One region of the Ruegeria sp. CDSC025 genome, then DNA from elsewhere that is predicted to be linked to it. Evidence: riboswitches for the same ligand, from Rfam matches in the RefSeq annotation. Region 1 holds a riboswitch; the other holds the start of a gene.
What was found. Region 1 has a riboswitch for cobalamin ahead of AC2FH8_RS05095 (DUF1636 family protein). Riboswitches for the same ligand answer to the same signal wherever they lie in the genome.
Positions count from the first base shown of each region.

Region 2: it holds a riboswitch for cobalamin, as region 1 does, so the genes downstream of both, AC2FH8_RS12675 (hypothetical protein) here and AC2FH8_RS05095 (DUF1636 family protein) in region 1, are expected to answer to the same signal.

Region 1 covers NZ_JBXWOJ010000002.1:384,712-391,828, reverse strand. Annotated here, with positions in the region: gene cobG (precorrin-3B synthase) at 1-495, opposite strand, end outside; gene cobN (cobaltochelatase subunit CobN) at 492-3,785, opposite strand; gene cobW (cobalamin biosynthesis protein CobW) at 3,789-4,844, opposite strand; gene AC2FH8_RS05095 (DUF1636 family protein) at 4,847-5,221, opposite strand; cobalamin riboswitch at 5,316-5,522, opposite strand; gene AC2FH8_RS05090 (hypothetical protein) at 6,057-6,920, shown strand; gene AC2FH8_RS05085 (helix-turn-helix domain-containing protein) at 7,018-7,117, shown strand, end outside.
Region 2 covers NZ_JBXWOJ010000008.1:48,040-55,156, reverse strand. Annotated here, with positions in the region: gene AC2FH8_RS12705 (ribonuclease T2 family protein) at 1-21, shown strand, start outside; gene AC2FH8_RS12700 (thermonuclease family protein) at 163-528, opposite strand; gene recR (recombination mediator RecR) at 824-1,417, opposite strand; gene AC2FH8_RS12690 (YbaB/EbfC family nucleoid-associated protein) at 1,482-1,826, opposite strand; gene AC2FH8_RS12685 (DNA polymerase III subunit gamma/tau) at 1,970-3,721, opposite strand; gene AC2FH8_RS12680 (protein-tyrosine phosphatase family protein) at 3,878-4,378, shown strand; gene AC2FH8_RS12675 (hypothetical protein) at 4,380-4,784, opposite strand; cobalamin riboswitch at 4,868-5,087, opposite strand; gene AC2FH8_RS12670 (alpha/beta hydrolase family protein) at 5,227-6,084, shown strand; gene rsgA (ribosome small subunit-dependent GTPase A) at 6,109-7,117, opposite strand, start outside.

The sequences.
Region 1 (7,117 bases):
GGCCCCATCAGCGCGTAGGATCAGCCCCTCGGGGCCTGTCTCCAGCCGGATATCCGCGGAATCCCCGACCAACAGGCGATTTGGTCCGGTGTCGATGGCAAACCCAAACTTGGCTGGTAGCGACGGCAATTCGCCCAACCGGTCGATCAGTTCCTGCGTCAGTCGTGCGGTAAGATCGCCGGATTGGTAGAGCGGTGTCACCAGAATATTGCGCCGCACCTCGATACCCGGTTCCGCATCCAAAAGGTTCAGCGCAGCGAGTTCTTCCAGCAAAGGTTGGTGATCGGCCTCGGCCACACCGCGCAGTTGCAGATTGGCGCGGATGGTCAGGTCAATGGTGCCATTGCCGAACCGGTCGGCAAGTTCGCACAGGCCTAACATCTGCGCTGCCTCAAGGCGCGCCAGCCGCGGCCGAACCCGCACGACCAACCCGTCCCCCGACATCATCGGGCGATGGGCGCCGGGGCACCAGCCCTGAACGATCGGTGCACTCATCCCAACCCCTCCAGATCGGCTCGGATCGAGTTTCGGCGCGTGTTCCACAGGCCAGCCTCGAGCAGAGCACGGAACCGGTCCTGCATGGCCTGATGCGCCTGTGGGTTCTTCTCTTGCAGAAAGGCATCAACCTCGGCGTTACCCAGTGTGGCATCGTGGTAGATGTCAAACAGATGCGGTGCAACGGTTCCCGACAGATGGGCAAAGCTTGCCATATGATCCAGCGTTGCCGCGATCTCGGCGGCGCCGCGGAATCCGTGCCGTTGCATTCCTGCGATCCAGTCAGGATTAGCCGCGCGCGCGTGGACAACGCGGCTGATTTCCTCAGAGAGGGTTCGGGCGCGGGGGGTGTCTGGGTTGGTATTGTCCAGATGGTACAGCTGCGCAGTACCGCCAGTGACTTTCTTGGCGGCGGCAAAACCGGCCTCATGCGTGGCATAGTCATTGGCCAACAGCAGATCGGTTTCGGTCAGGTCCTGAAGGTGAACAAAGCTATCGGCGTGGGCAACGCGTTGGGTAATACCATCGACATCCCGTGCAATTTGCTCGCCCTCAAGCGCAAAGGAACTGGCATCCAGCCAAGCCTGACCGGCCTGTGTGCGCGCTTCGTCCGTATAGATTTCGGATAGCTGCGTCATGTTCAGGCCATAGCTGCCGGGGGCGGGGCCATAGACACGGGCGGCCGGTGCCTGCCCGGCATATGGGTTCCAGTCTGCTGCCTCGTCCCGTTCACACAATGCTCGCACTGCCTGGCCATACAGCGCAGAAAGCGTCGGGAATACATCGCGGAACAGGCCCGAGACACGCAAGGTCACGTCTAGCCGTGGACGGCTGAGATCAGTGATTGGCAGCACCTCGATACCGGAAACCCGCTCCGACCCCTTGTCCCAAACCGGTTTCACACCCAGTAGGTGAAGCGCCATGGCGAATTCTTCACCCGCAGTGCGCATCGTGGCCGAGCCCCAGAGGTCGACAATCAGCCCCTTGGGGTAATCGCCTTCTTCCTGCAGATGCCGTCGCACTAGTTCCTCGGCCAGTTTGACACCTTGGGTATAGGCCGCGCGTGTTGGAACCGAACGCGGATCGGTGGTGTAAAGATTTCGCCCTGTCGGCAGCACGTCCGAGCGCCCGCGATAGGGTGAGCCAGACGGGCCAGCCTCGATCCGTTTCCCGGCCAGTGCGTCCAAAAGTGATTGACGTTCCGCATGCGCTGAAGGCGTGGCATCAAAATTGCCGGTCACTTCGGGGACGCGGCCAAAGACGTGCAAGCCGTCGCCGAACTGGCTTTCTTTGATGTCGCAGACAAATCGGTCGATACGGGTGATCGCTTCGGCGGTACAGGTTGCCTGATCCAGACCCAGATCGCTTTCCAGACCAATGGCCTGCGCCTCATCCCGTATGTCTTCTTGTAGTCGGTCGCGGCGTTTGGGGTCCAGCCCGTCGGCGTTCGAGAATTCGTCCAGCAGGGATTCCAGCCGCACCATACGGTCCGGCGTGTCACTTGTTCGCATCGGGGGCGGGATATGGCCCAGTGTAACCGCGCCGATCCGGCGCTTGGCCTGTGCGGCCTCGCCGGGGTCATTCACGATAAAGGGGTAGATCACCGGCAGATCTCGGACCAACGCCTCAGGCCAGCAGTTTTGGGACAGGGCGACCGATTTGCCTGGCAGCCATTCCAACGTGCCATGCGCGCCGATATGGATCAGCGCGTCCGCGCCATGCCCCTTACGCAGCCAGAGATAGAAGGCAACATAGCTGTGGCGCGGGGTGCGCGAAAGATCGTGATAGTCGTCATCGCGCAGCTCGGGCGTGCCGCGTTCCGGTTGCAGCGCGATCAGTGTCTTGCCCCGGTTCAAGGCGGTAAAGTGGAACGCACCATCGGCAAAAACCGGGTCGTCCTCAGGCTTGCCCCAAATGGATTGCAGATCCGTTTGCAACTGTTCCGGCAAGTCTGCCAGCGCGGTCTGATAGGCCGCGAGCGGCCAAGCCAGTCGCGCATCCAAAAGCGTCTCGGCTATCGGTTCGCCGGGTGCTGTATCATAGCCTTCAGCCTGCAGATCGGACAGCATCGCCTCGGCCGAGGCCAACGCATCCAGGCCAACCGCATGGGCCATCTGCCAGTCCTTGCCGGGATAAGTCGACAGCACCAACGCTGGAACCTGATCTGGCTTGGGTTTGTCGCTTAGGCGCAGCCAGCCGTCCACCCGGTCTATGATCGCCTCAACCCGTTCCGGCTCGTGGCGGTGGGCAAAACGGGAATATTCCAGATACGGGTCGCGCTTGCCCGGTTCCTTGAACGAAGCGATGCCCGCCGAAATGCGGCCATCCACCTCGGGCAGGACCACATGCATTGCGAGGTCGGCGGGGGACAGCCCGCGTTCCGCATCGACCCAAGCCTTGCGGCGTGCGGTGGACAAGGCGACCTGAAATACCGGCACATTGGCGGCGTCCAGCGGGGACGTTCCCGAGGCGCCTTTGCCCGAAAAGGAGGTGGCGTTGATGATTGCCGAGGGGGCCAGCGCTACGACCTGTTCGCGCAGCCAGTCAGCGGCGGTAGGGGCTTTGAGCGACGGCGCAAATAGGCCAACAGCCTGAAACCCACGCGCACGCAGACGGTGGATCAGGGCCGCGACCGGGGCAGTGTCTGCCGAGGTCAGATAGGCGCGATAGAAGGTCACGAGGATGCGCTTGGCATCACCGGCGAATGCGGTATCCGCCGGGATCACACCGCGATCCGGACACCATACGCCACATTCCGGGATCGTCTTGGCCCCCATCACTGGGCCAGAATAAAGCCCCGCGGCCAGTGCCATTTGCGCCAGCGCAGCCTGCGCTGCGACCTCACCGCCTGTGTCGCAAAGATGCGCCAGCCGCCGCAGGGTTGAAACGGGCAGGGTAGAATAGTCATCCAGGCGCGTATCTTCACGTCCATCCGCCGGCAGGACTGCCACAGCGATGCCTTTGGCGTGGGCCAGTGCCAGAACCTGCTGCAATCCGTAGGACCAGTAGGGCACGCCACCGATCAGGCGGATCAGAATGCCTTTGGCGCCCTCCAGCGTCTGCTCGACATAGGTGTCGACAGAAAGCGGGTGCTTCAGCGCCGTTAGATTGGCCAGCCGCAGGGTCGGCATCCGGCCTTCGGGTCCACCCCCACGATGCCAGCCTGCCGCGAAAGCGCCAAGATCACTGTCGGAAAAGGACAGCACCACCAGATCCGCCGGGCTCTGGCCCAGATCGGTCGGGGTCTCCGTTTCCTCTAACCCGTGGCTTTCGCGGAAGACGACGTGCATGGTTTACTCGGCAGCCTCGGTCACACCCACGAGGATTTCGCGGATTTCAGCCTCTTTGATGTCGTCATGCTCGGCGATGACCACCAGACGCGAGCGACGCTCTTCACCTGGCTCCCACGGGCGGTCGTACTGATGACGCACACGGGCCCCGACTGCCTGCACCAAAAGGCGCATGGGTTTGCCGGTAACAGCGGCATAGCCTTTGACCCGCAGGATGTTCAGTTCATTCGCCAGACGTTCGATATTGGCGACCAGCTGGGCCGGATCGGTCTGTTCCGGCAGCTCGACAATGATGCTTTCGAAATCATCATGCTCGTGATCGTGGTGGCCATCGTGATGGCTGGGACGTGCCTCCATGTCATCTTCGGCAGCGGCCTCAAGCCCCAGCACAACACGTACATCCACAGCGCCTTCGGCCACTTCGACCACGGGCAGCGGGCGCGGAGCCTCTGCCGCGATGATTTCCTTGGCCTTGGCGACCCCCTCGGGGCCAGCAAGATCAGGCTTGGTCAGCAGAATGATGTCGGCGCAGGAGATCTGGTCCTCGAACACCTCGGATAGCGGCGTTTCGTGATCAATCGAGTCATCGGCCAGGCGCTGGGCATCCACCGCAGCGACATTCGGGGCAAAGCGACCGGCGGCCACAGCTTCGGCATCGGCCAGAGCAATTACGCCATCCACGGTGATTTTCGAGCGGATATCCGGCCAGTCGAACGCTTTCAGCAGCGGCTTGGGCAGGGCCAAGCCAGAGGTTTCGATCAGAATGTGATCGGGGCGCGGCTCTAGCGCCATCAGCGCCTCGATGGTCGGGATGAAATCATCTGCCACGGTGCAGCAGATGCATCCATTGGCCAATTCCATGATGTTTTCCGCCGGGCAATCGGGGATCGCGCAGGATTTGAGGATATCGCCATCGACGCCAACATCTCCAAACTCGTTGACCACAATGGCCAGGCGCTTGCCCTGCGGGTTCTGCATCAGATGACGCACCAGCGTGGTCTTTCCCGAGCCCAGAAAGCCGGTGATCACAGTGACGGGCAGTTTTTCGAGATTGCTCATATCTAAGCTCCAATCGGGGGAATGCGGGCCGCACAGTTTTTGCGGAAATGTTCAGGACGTTCGCGCCATTTAACGAGGCCATCTTGGGTCGCGAGATATTTGGTCGCACCTTCAACAATGGTCTCGACATGATCGGTTTCATCGAGATGCTCATAGACAAAGGTCCAACGTTCGGGTCCGCCACGCAGCACAATCGAGCAGCCCTGATCGCAATTTGAAAGGCATTCTACTGCCTTCAAAGTGACGCCATCAGGAAGTTCTGCCTGCTCCAACGCCTTGTGCAGCAACGCCCCAGGACGATCTGCATCATTCTCGACGGGCAGGCCGCGGCGGCAGGTCGTGCACACCAGCAGTTCAACAGGTGTGGTCTCGGTCATGTCTCTCATCCCCCCAAATCCTCTTCGCGGGGGACGGGGTTTCATGCGGGCCACGTATTGCGACATGGGCCCGACACCGGATCACCCCGTCCGGTTTCAACTTCGGATGTTGGCAGGTCTCCCGGCTTGCGGATGTCAGAGGCTGGCCTCTGGCAGATGTCCCGCCTTCCCGGCCTGTCTGGCCAGTGGCTTTGGGCACCCTCTCCGGTCACGGTCGCGGGGGCGGCTGCGTTTGACGGATGACCGCTGACGCATTCCCTTTTCATCTGCATGTGCAGACACCAACGGATGGGACATGCGGCACGGGCAGGGGGCTTGTCAAGCGCGGCAGACGCACGGAAATCATCGAGAATGGAAAAGCGACCTGCCAATGCCTGTCAGCGGCATGTTTGGTCAGTCAGATGCAAAATGACGGCAGGCGAGTTTGGGCTTTGCGCCTCGAAGATATCCAGACGAAAGGATTCGCGGGCCCGTTACTTCAAAGGGCATATCGCGTGGATTCGATAGAGCGGTCAAATTTACCGGCCGAGCCAGTGAGTTCACCGCCTTCTGATCAATCCGGTGTCAAGCTTCACTCAGCAGAGCACTGCCGTAGCGAGACGGCATGTCGCAGGCTCGAAAAGCCGAATGCGAAGCAACTGTTTGAAAGTATTGGAGGCGAGTACCGGAATCGAACCGGTGTACACGGATTTGCAATCCATAAAGACAGGCAGCGAAAACAACGGCTTATGGGTGCAAAACACCCCCTGACAAAAAGTGAACAAAAAGCGAAAGTTTCAACGCTCTTTGCGATCCAGAATGCTCACAAAATCGTTTCTAACCTTGGGATAATTTGATGAGTTGGGCGGTTGCAAACGAATGCGCCGAGCGCCGTTTTGGCAGCGCTGCGCGCAAGCAGATCATCATGTTTCTGGCCGACAAGGCGAGCGATGACGGCTCGGGCGTCTGGTGCTCCAAGGGAACGATCCAGCGCCACACAGAGCTCAGCGAGAGCACGGTAAAGCGCACCATCATCGACTTTCTGCGGGAAGGCATTCTGATCGAGACGGGGCAGCGGCAGTGCAAGAACGGCTACACCGTCATTTACCGCATCGTTCTGGAACGCGTGGCCGCGCTTGAACCCACGGCTGAGCCCGACATTGAGACGGGGGTCACTGTGAACCCCGTCCAGCCTGGACCCGGTACGGGGTCCACGGTGAACGGGGTACGGGGTTCACAGTGGACCCCAAACCATCCTAAAACCAACCATAAACCACCTACGCGCAGGCGCGAGGCGGCGGAGGAGGTTGAAGATCTGGAATCTGAGAAGATCTTGGCGGCCTATCCCGAAGACAGGATCCGAGACCGGCGGACCAGTCTGCGTTTGATCGCAGCGGCCGTGAAGGCCGGGGTAGAGCCCGATGATCTGCTGCAGGCGGTCAAAGCCTATGCCAAGGAAAGCGAGGGCTATACGCGCAGCAAGGTCTGTTTCTCGGACAACTGGTTCAAGATGCGCCGGTGGGAGAAGGGACTGGCCCAGATCCAGGCCGACCGCGAGAAGGCGCGAGAAGCCGAAGCCAAAGGTCGCGCTAGCCTCGCCGAGTGGATCCGTGAACGCCACCCCCTTTGTCGCCACATTACAAGCCGACAGATCGAGGGCTTGATTGTTTCAAAGTTGGTGACGCCTGAGCAGGTGCGCGCTGCGGGGCTGCAGGCATAAGTGCGACTCGATTGTTACGCCATGGCGTAAAAAGTAGATATTTACGTTGCAGCGTAATTTGTTTTAATTTACGCTGTGCCGTAAAAGGAGCCACATCATGGACCTCACAGCACGAACGGCCGAGCAGATCGGCGAGGCACTTCGCCGGACGCGCAAAGCGCGCGGCTGGACCCAAAGCGATATCAGTGCGCGCACGA
Region 2 (7,117 bases), on a different contig from region 1:
CTTTTTGATCCGATTCGTTAGGGTTTGCGGTAAAGGCGAGATGGTGGGTAATCGCAACTTCTACGTTGTTGCCACCGCATCCTGTTCAATAGCCAGATCGTGCCGAGGCTAAGGCCTACCTTGCTATTCCAAAGTCCTCAGGGCCACTGCGATACCATAAAGCTAGTCGGAATTGCGTTTCGGTTTTACTTCGGAATGGAACGCGCGCATGTTTCCCTTTTGGCGTGCGGCTGCCCGCCAGAGTTTCTTTCGCGCATCGCCCGGCTCTAGATGCGCGTATTCACCGCCGGAAAACTTGGGCCAGTCCAGAGCCAGTCCAAGTTTAACCAATTCTGCGGCGACATCAGTACCATCTGGAAGCGTGCACTTGGCGACGATCCGATCGTAGGAAACCTCTTCTTTGATTTCGGCTGTGATCACCATGCCTTTGCACATCTTGATCAGCGCAAACTTGGATTTCTTGCCCCAGGGATGCTCAAGCTCGGGCGCATCGATTCCGGCAACCCTGATCTTGGTGCCGCTTATCACGATCGTGTCGCCGTCGATTACGTGGCACTTGCCTTTGAGAGTCCGTGTGGTTGGATAAGCCGAGGGCGGCTGCTTTGACGGAACCGGCCGTGCTCTGGTGATCGCAGGTCTTTTAGTTGGTTGGAAGGGCACCACCCTGGATCGTTTGCGCGATGATCCGAACAGGGCCCTCAATATATATCTCAACATATGAAAAACGCATTCTAAATCTGCTTAATCGATGCGTAGAATGTTAGGCTGGATACAGTATTTGTGTAAACTTGATATTTGAATTCGACCAAGTGTCGAAGCTCAACTACAACTCCTTCCGCGCCCTCAGCGCCGCCGTAATCGTCCCGTCATCCAGGTAGTCCAACTCGCCGCCAATCGGCACGCCCTGCGCCAGCGAGGTCAGGCGCACCTGCCCGTCCAGTTGATCGGCTATATAGTGCGCGGTGGTCTGGCCATCGACAGTGGCGTTCAGCGCCAGAATGACTTCGGTGATCCCCTCGGCTGTGACCCGATCCTTGAGGCGAGGAATGCGCAGCTCATCCGGGCCGACTCCATCTAATGCCGACAAGGTGCCGCCCAGCACGTGATAGCGGCCTTTGAAAACCGCGGCGCGTTCCATCGCCCAAAGGTCGGCGACGTCTTCGACGACGCACAGCTCTCCGGTCGCGCGGACTTCGCTATCGCAGATGTCGCAGATATCCGAAGTGCCTACATTGCCGCAATTCAGGCACTCACGGGCAGTGATGGCAACCTGTTGCATCGCGTCCGCAAGCGGTGTCAGCAGAAGGGCGCGTTTGCGGATCAAATGCAGCACTGCGCGACGGGCCGAACGTGGGCCGAGGCCTGGCAGTTTGGCCATCAGGTCGATCAGATTGTCGATATCGCTGTTCGAACTCACTGCGCTTGCTCCTGCATAAGGGCCGGGCAGTTGGGCCCGGCCGGTATTTCGTCAGGAGTGCCTATCAGAACGGCAGCTTGATGTCTGCGGGCAGGCCCATACCTTCGGTCAGCTTAGCCATCTCAGCCTGCGACCGTTCTGCGGCCTTGGCCTGAGCATCTTTGACGGCGGCCAGGATCAGGTCTTCGACCACTTCCTTGTCGTCGCCGTTAAAGATTGACGGGTCGATATCGAGACCTTTCAGCTCTCCCTTGGCCGTGGCTGTTGCCTTGACCAGCCCTGCACCGGATTCGCCGACAACCATGATGGTATTCAGCTCTTCCTGCATATCCGTCATCTTGGTCTGTAGATCCTGCGCGGATTTCATCATCTTGGCCATGTCACCCAGGCCGCCGAGTCCTTTGAGCATCGGTATTCTCCTAATATCCGGTTTGACGCCTAAATACGGGCGCGGTCGGCGCGGCACAAGGGCCGAGCTGGCTCCCGCCCGTCGTCAAGGCCTTTCCTCCCGTTGGGCCCGGGAGGTTTCCAGTTGGGTCAGATGAGACGGTTTCAGTCTTCCTCGAACGGGTCCCATTCGTCTTCGACCTCGGGCAGCGCCTCGGTTTCCACTTTGGCGGCACGTTCTTCCGGTGTTTCAATCCGCTTGATGCGTGCCTTCGGAAATTGCATGAGCACCGCCTGAACCAACGGGTGTTTCTCAGCCTCTGCTTTCAACGCCAGCTCGGCGGCGTCTCGAATCTCGGCGATGGTCGCAACCTCACCATCGGCTACAATCGACACAGCCCAGCGGTTGCCAGTCCATCGTTGCAGCGACGAACCCAGTCTCGCTGCCAGATCTGTGGGTGCGTTTTGTGTCGGGGTGAATTCGATCCGCCCCGGTTGGTAAGAAACCAGCCGCACCCCGTTTTCGACCTCGACCAGAAGTTTCACATCCCGATTGGTGCGGATCAATTCAACCACGTGGTCAAAACTCGGATACCGTGCCAGCGCCGATTGGATATCATGGGCCAGAGCGGCCGACGGCGCGCCGGCGGGGCTGCTAGTTGCGGACACGTAAGAAGATGATGCCGCTGGTACCGGAGCCTGAGAGGGCACGGCCATACCACCGCCCGGACCACCATTCGGAGGCGGTGGCGGGTTGTCCTGCAGGCGCTTGATCAGCTCTTCGGGGCTGGGCAAGTCGGCAACATGGGTCAGGCGGATAACGGCCATTTCAGCAGCCATCATGGCATTTGGCGCGGCCGATACCTCTTCCAGCGCTTTCAGCAACATCTGCCACATCCGGGTCAAAACGCGCATTGGCAGGGCCTCGGCCATTTGCTGACCACGGGCACGTTCATCAGGGGAAACCGTCGGGTCCTCGGCTGCGTCTGGCGTGATCTTCACAACCGAAACCCAGTGCGTGATTTCGGCCAGGTCACGCAGCACGGATAGCGGATCGGCCCCTTCGGCATATTGCCCGCCCAATTCAGTCAGCGCGCTTGCTGCATCCCCTCGCAGGATCATTTCCATCAAGTCCAATACCCGGCCCCGGTCGGCCAGACCCAGCATCGCGCGCACCTGATCGGCGCTGGTTTCACCGGCCCCATGGCTGATTGCCTGATCCAGCAGCGAAGTTGCGTCGCGCGCCGACCCTTCGGCCGCGCGGGTGATCAGCGCCAGGGCATCATCCGCGATCTGTGCCTTCTCAGCCGCTGCGATCTTATTGAGCAGGCCAATCATGTCCTCGGGTTCGATCCGGCGCAGGTCAAATCGTTGGCACCGCGACAGAACAGTCACCGGGACTTTGCGGATTTCGGTCGTGGCAAAGATGAACTTCACATGCGCAGGAGGTTCTTCCAACGTCTTGAGCAGCGCGTTGAACGCGCTGGTCGAAAGCATGTGAACTTCGTCGATGATGTAGATCTTATAGCGCGCACTGGCGGCACGATAGCGCACCGAGTCGATGATTTCGCGAATGTCATTTACGCCGGTGCGGCTGGCGGCGTCCATCTCCATCACATCGACATGGCGGCCTTCCATGATGGCGACGCAATGTTCGCACTGGCCGCAGGGTTCGGTCGTGGGCTTGCCTTGCCCATCAGGACCGATGCAGTTCATGCCCTTGGCGATGATCCGGGCCGTGGTCGTCTTACCGGTGCCGCGGATGCCAGTCATGATGAAGGCTTGCGCAATCCGGTCGGCCTCGAACGCGTTTTTCAGCGTGCGCACCATTGCGTTCTGACCGACGAGGTCAGCAAAAGTTTCCGGGCGGTATTTCCGCGCGAGAACCTGATAGGCGGGGCTGGGCGTGTCGGTCATGTCTGCTCTGTTGGATTCGTGTCAGGTTTGCAGCGTAGAGACCCCCGCCGTCCGCGTCCACCGCGCGCGAAAAGGAATTTCGTTTTGGCAAGTTGCATCAGAGCCGGTAAATCATGAGGGGCCTCAGCCCCATGTGGTGATGCAGGAAAAGGAGCTGTGTTGGAGAGTTTTGCAATTCACCCTCTTGGATTGGGCAAAGGGCAGATCGCTCTGTGCCCACTGCCGGGTGTCACGGGCGATTATGCTGGAGATTTCGCAGTAATCCGAGATTGGGCGCCGGACCTGGTCATCTCGATGACTACTCTGGATGAGTTCCAGCATTCCGGCGGGTTGTCATTCGAGGCGGACCTGCAGTGCGAACGAATTGCCTGGGTCCACCTTCCGGTCTCCGATTTCGGCGCCCCCACGCCTGAGGTTGAGGCGCTTTGGCCGCAAGCCAGCGCCGCCGCCCAACATGTCCTTGCCAGTGGCGGCAAGGTGCTGGTGCATTGCCGCGGTGGGTGCGGTCGCTCGGGGATGGTTGTGATGCGGCTAATGGTGGAATGCGGCGAAGCGCCTGGCCAAGCGCTTCGGCGGTTGCGTGCGGTGCGGCCCTGCGCGGTGGAAACCGACGCGCAAAAGGACTGGGCCGGGTTGCCGGCCCGAACCCTTCCCTGAATCAGGCAGACACTTGATACGGAATACTGTCGCTGCGCGGCGGCAGAGTCGAAACGTCGAGCATCGCACAGGGTGGTTCTGACAGAAAACCAGCGGATTTCTGGATGAACTCCGGCCCGAACATCATGTCGCCATAGGCGTCCAGCATTTCTGTCGGCGTGTCCGTGCTGGTGCCGCAATAGACCCTGATCTGTTCTGATTGGGCCCGAAAACGGGCCGTGCAGCCTTCGGTGCAATGGGTCAGATCGCTAGTGCCTTCGACCTCGAATGTTTTGGATGCTGCAGGCGTTGCCGTCGCCATCGCCTCGGCCATGGCGCGTGCCATTCGGGCCAGGGCGGGGCAGGGTTTCCCGGTCCTCTGACAGACGGTTGCGGTGAATTCATGTGTCTTTGTCTTCCAGATCATAATGCGCCCTCCGCGCGCAGGACGAAGGGTGAGGATCAGGTGTGACAGCGCGCTGACGACCTGCCCGGACACCCCGCCCGAGTTTCGGTTTCGATACGATGGCAGGTCTCCTGACTTGCGGGTCGTCGCTTTGCCGACCTTCCCAGCCCTGGGGCCAGTGGTATTTCGGCATTGCTCACCGCTTACAGTTGCGGGGGCAGTCGCGGAGTTGGCCCTTTCCGACATCGCCGGGGCAGACCGCACCGTGTTCCCTTTTCATCCCGCCCCAATTCCGGGGCAAGAACCATCACCACATCGCTAGCGGCTATGCAGACCCCGAGTCAAGCCACCTGTTGGGGTGCAAACCGGACGTTTGGTCATCTTGATGAAATCTTGACTCTGGTGGCCGAAATCGGGCCGATTGTTGAGTGAACCGAGTAGTTCAGAACTTGTCGGAAGCGCCATGCTTGATACCACGCCCTGCGTCCAGACTAAGGACTTTGACTTTGCCTCATGCTCTGCCAGCCTGTCGGCACGGCTGTATCTGCCTGCAACCGAGCCGAAGATCGCCGTGGTGATTCACAGCGCAACTGCAGTGCCGCGCGAATATTACCAGCATTTTGCCCGTTGGCTGGCCGCCGAACAGGGTATGGCCTGTCTGACCTATGACTACAGCGATTTCGGGCATTCGCTGCGCGACAAACTCAAAACCTCTGAGGTGACCATGGCGGATTGGGCCTTGGTCGACATGCCCGCCGCACGGGCTGAGATGCGCAGGCGGTTCCCGGACGCTTTGCAGTGGAGCATCGGTCATTCCCTTGGCGGCTTGCTGGGGCCGGTGCAGCCAGACATTGATCAGATCGACCGGATGATCTGTGTATGTTCGGGGCTGGTTACTCTGTCCGACCATCCCTGGCCCTATCGCGGGCTGGCGTGGATGTTCTGGCATGTGCATGGGCGTCTGGCAGTGAATGCGCTGGGCTATCTGCCGGGCAAAGCGGTGGGGATCGGTGCCGATTTGCCTGGTCCGGTCTATTGGCAATGGCGTAGCTGGTGCACGGCGCCGCAGAATTATGTGCCGCAGATCGGTGACGCTCTGCCCGAAGCGAGATGGGCGCAATCGAATACGCCGGTGGACCTGTTCACCTTCGAGGACGACCAGATGGTGCCGCCAGACGCTGTCTGGCGGCTTGCCGATCTGTATGGACCAAAGGCGCGGCGACATCTGTTGTCTCCGAATGAATTCGGAGCGCCTGAGATCGGTCATATTGGCGCTTTTGCCCGCAGAAACCGGGCGGTTTGGCCCCGGTTGATTGCCTGAAAACGAGGCGCCTTTCTGTCACGCTCAGTGTCTGCTGCGGGACTTTTTGTCATTCATGACGGATCGCACCATTTTGCCAAAGGCTTTGTCACGTGCCCGTGACTGCGCGAGGGTTTCGGAATTCCTCTGATCTTCGCGCCGAAGCTTGTGCCAGCGCGCCAGCCGGTCGGGCTCAAGCACGCCATTGGCAATCGCCTCCTGCACAGCACAACCGGGTTCGGCCTGGTGCTGGCAATCTGAGAACCGGCACCTTGCAGCCAATTCAAGAAGGTCTGAGAAAACCTCATCCACGCCGTCTTGGGCTTCCATCAAACGCAGGGCGCGCATTCCTGGCGTATCAATCAGCCACCCCCCGTTTCGCATCGGGTGAAGCGCACGATAGGTCGTGGTGTGGCGACCCCGTGCGTCATCCTCGCGGATCCCCGCCGTTGTCCCGGCCTGACCAGTCATGGCGTTCGCCAATGTGGTTTTGCCGACACCGGATGAGCCGACCAAAGCAGCAGTTTGCCCGGCAGGGCACCAGGACAGGATCGGATCAATCTCTGACGCCTCCAGCGCGTTGACGGTTAGAACGGTCAGAAACCGAACCAGCGAACTGGCCTGACTGGCATAGCTCTCTGGGTCAGGGCAGCTGTCGGCCTTGGTCAGGACAACAACCGGATAGCACCCGGCCTGATGCGCCAGTGCCAGATAACGTTCAAGCCGGGCCAGATTGAAATCGGCATTGCAGGAACTGACGATATACAGCACGTCCACATTCGCCGCGATCAGCTGAACCTGCGCACCGGTGCCTGCGGCCCGGCGTTGCAAGAGGCTTTTGCGCTCCAAAAGATGCCGAATGCGGTTTTGATCATCCGCAAGGATCCAATCGCCAACCGCAAATTCGCCGGTTGATCGGTCAGGGGTCAGATCAGATGTGTCGCCCAGCGCATTCAGGCCGATCAGGCGATCACGATGGACGGCGTTGATGCGATGCGGTGTGCAGGTAGGGTTCACAGCATGTTGGGCTGCAAAATGAGAGGACCATCCCAGG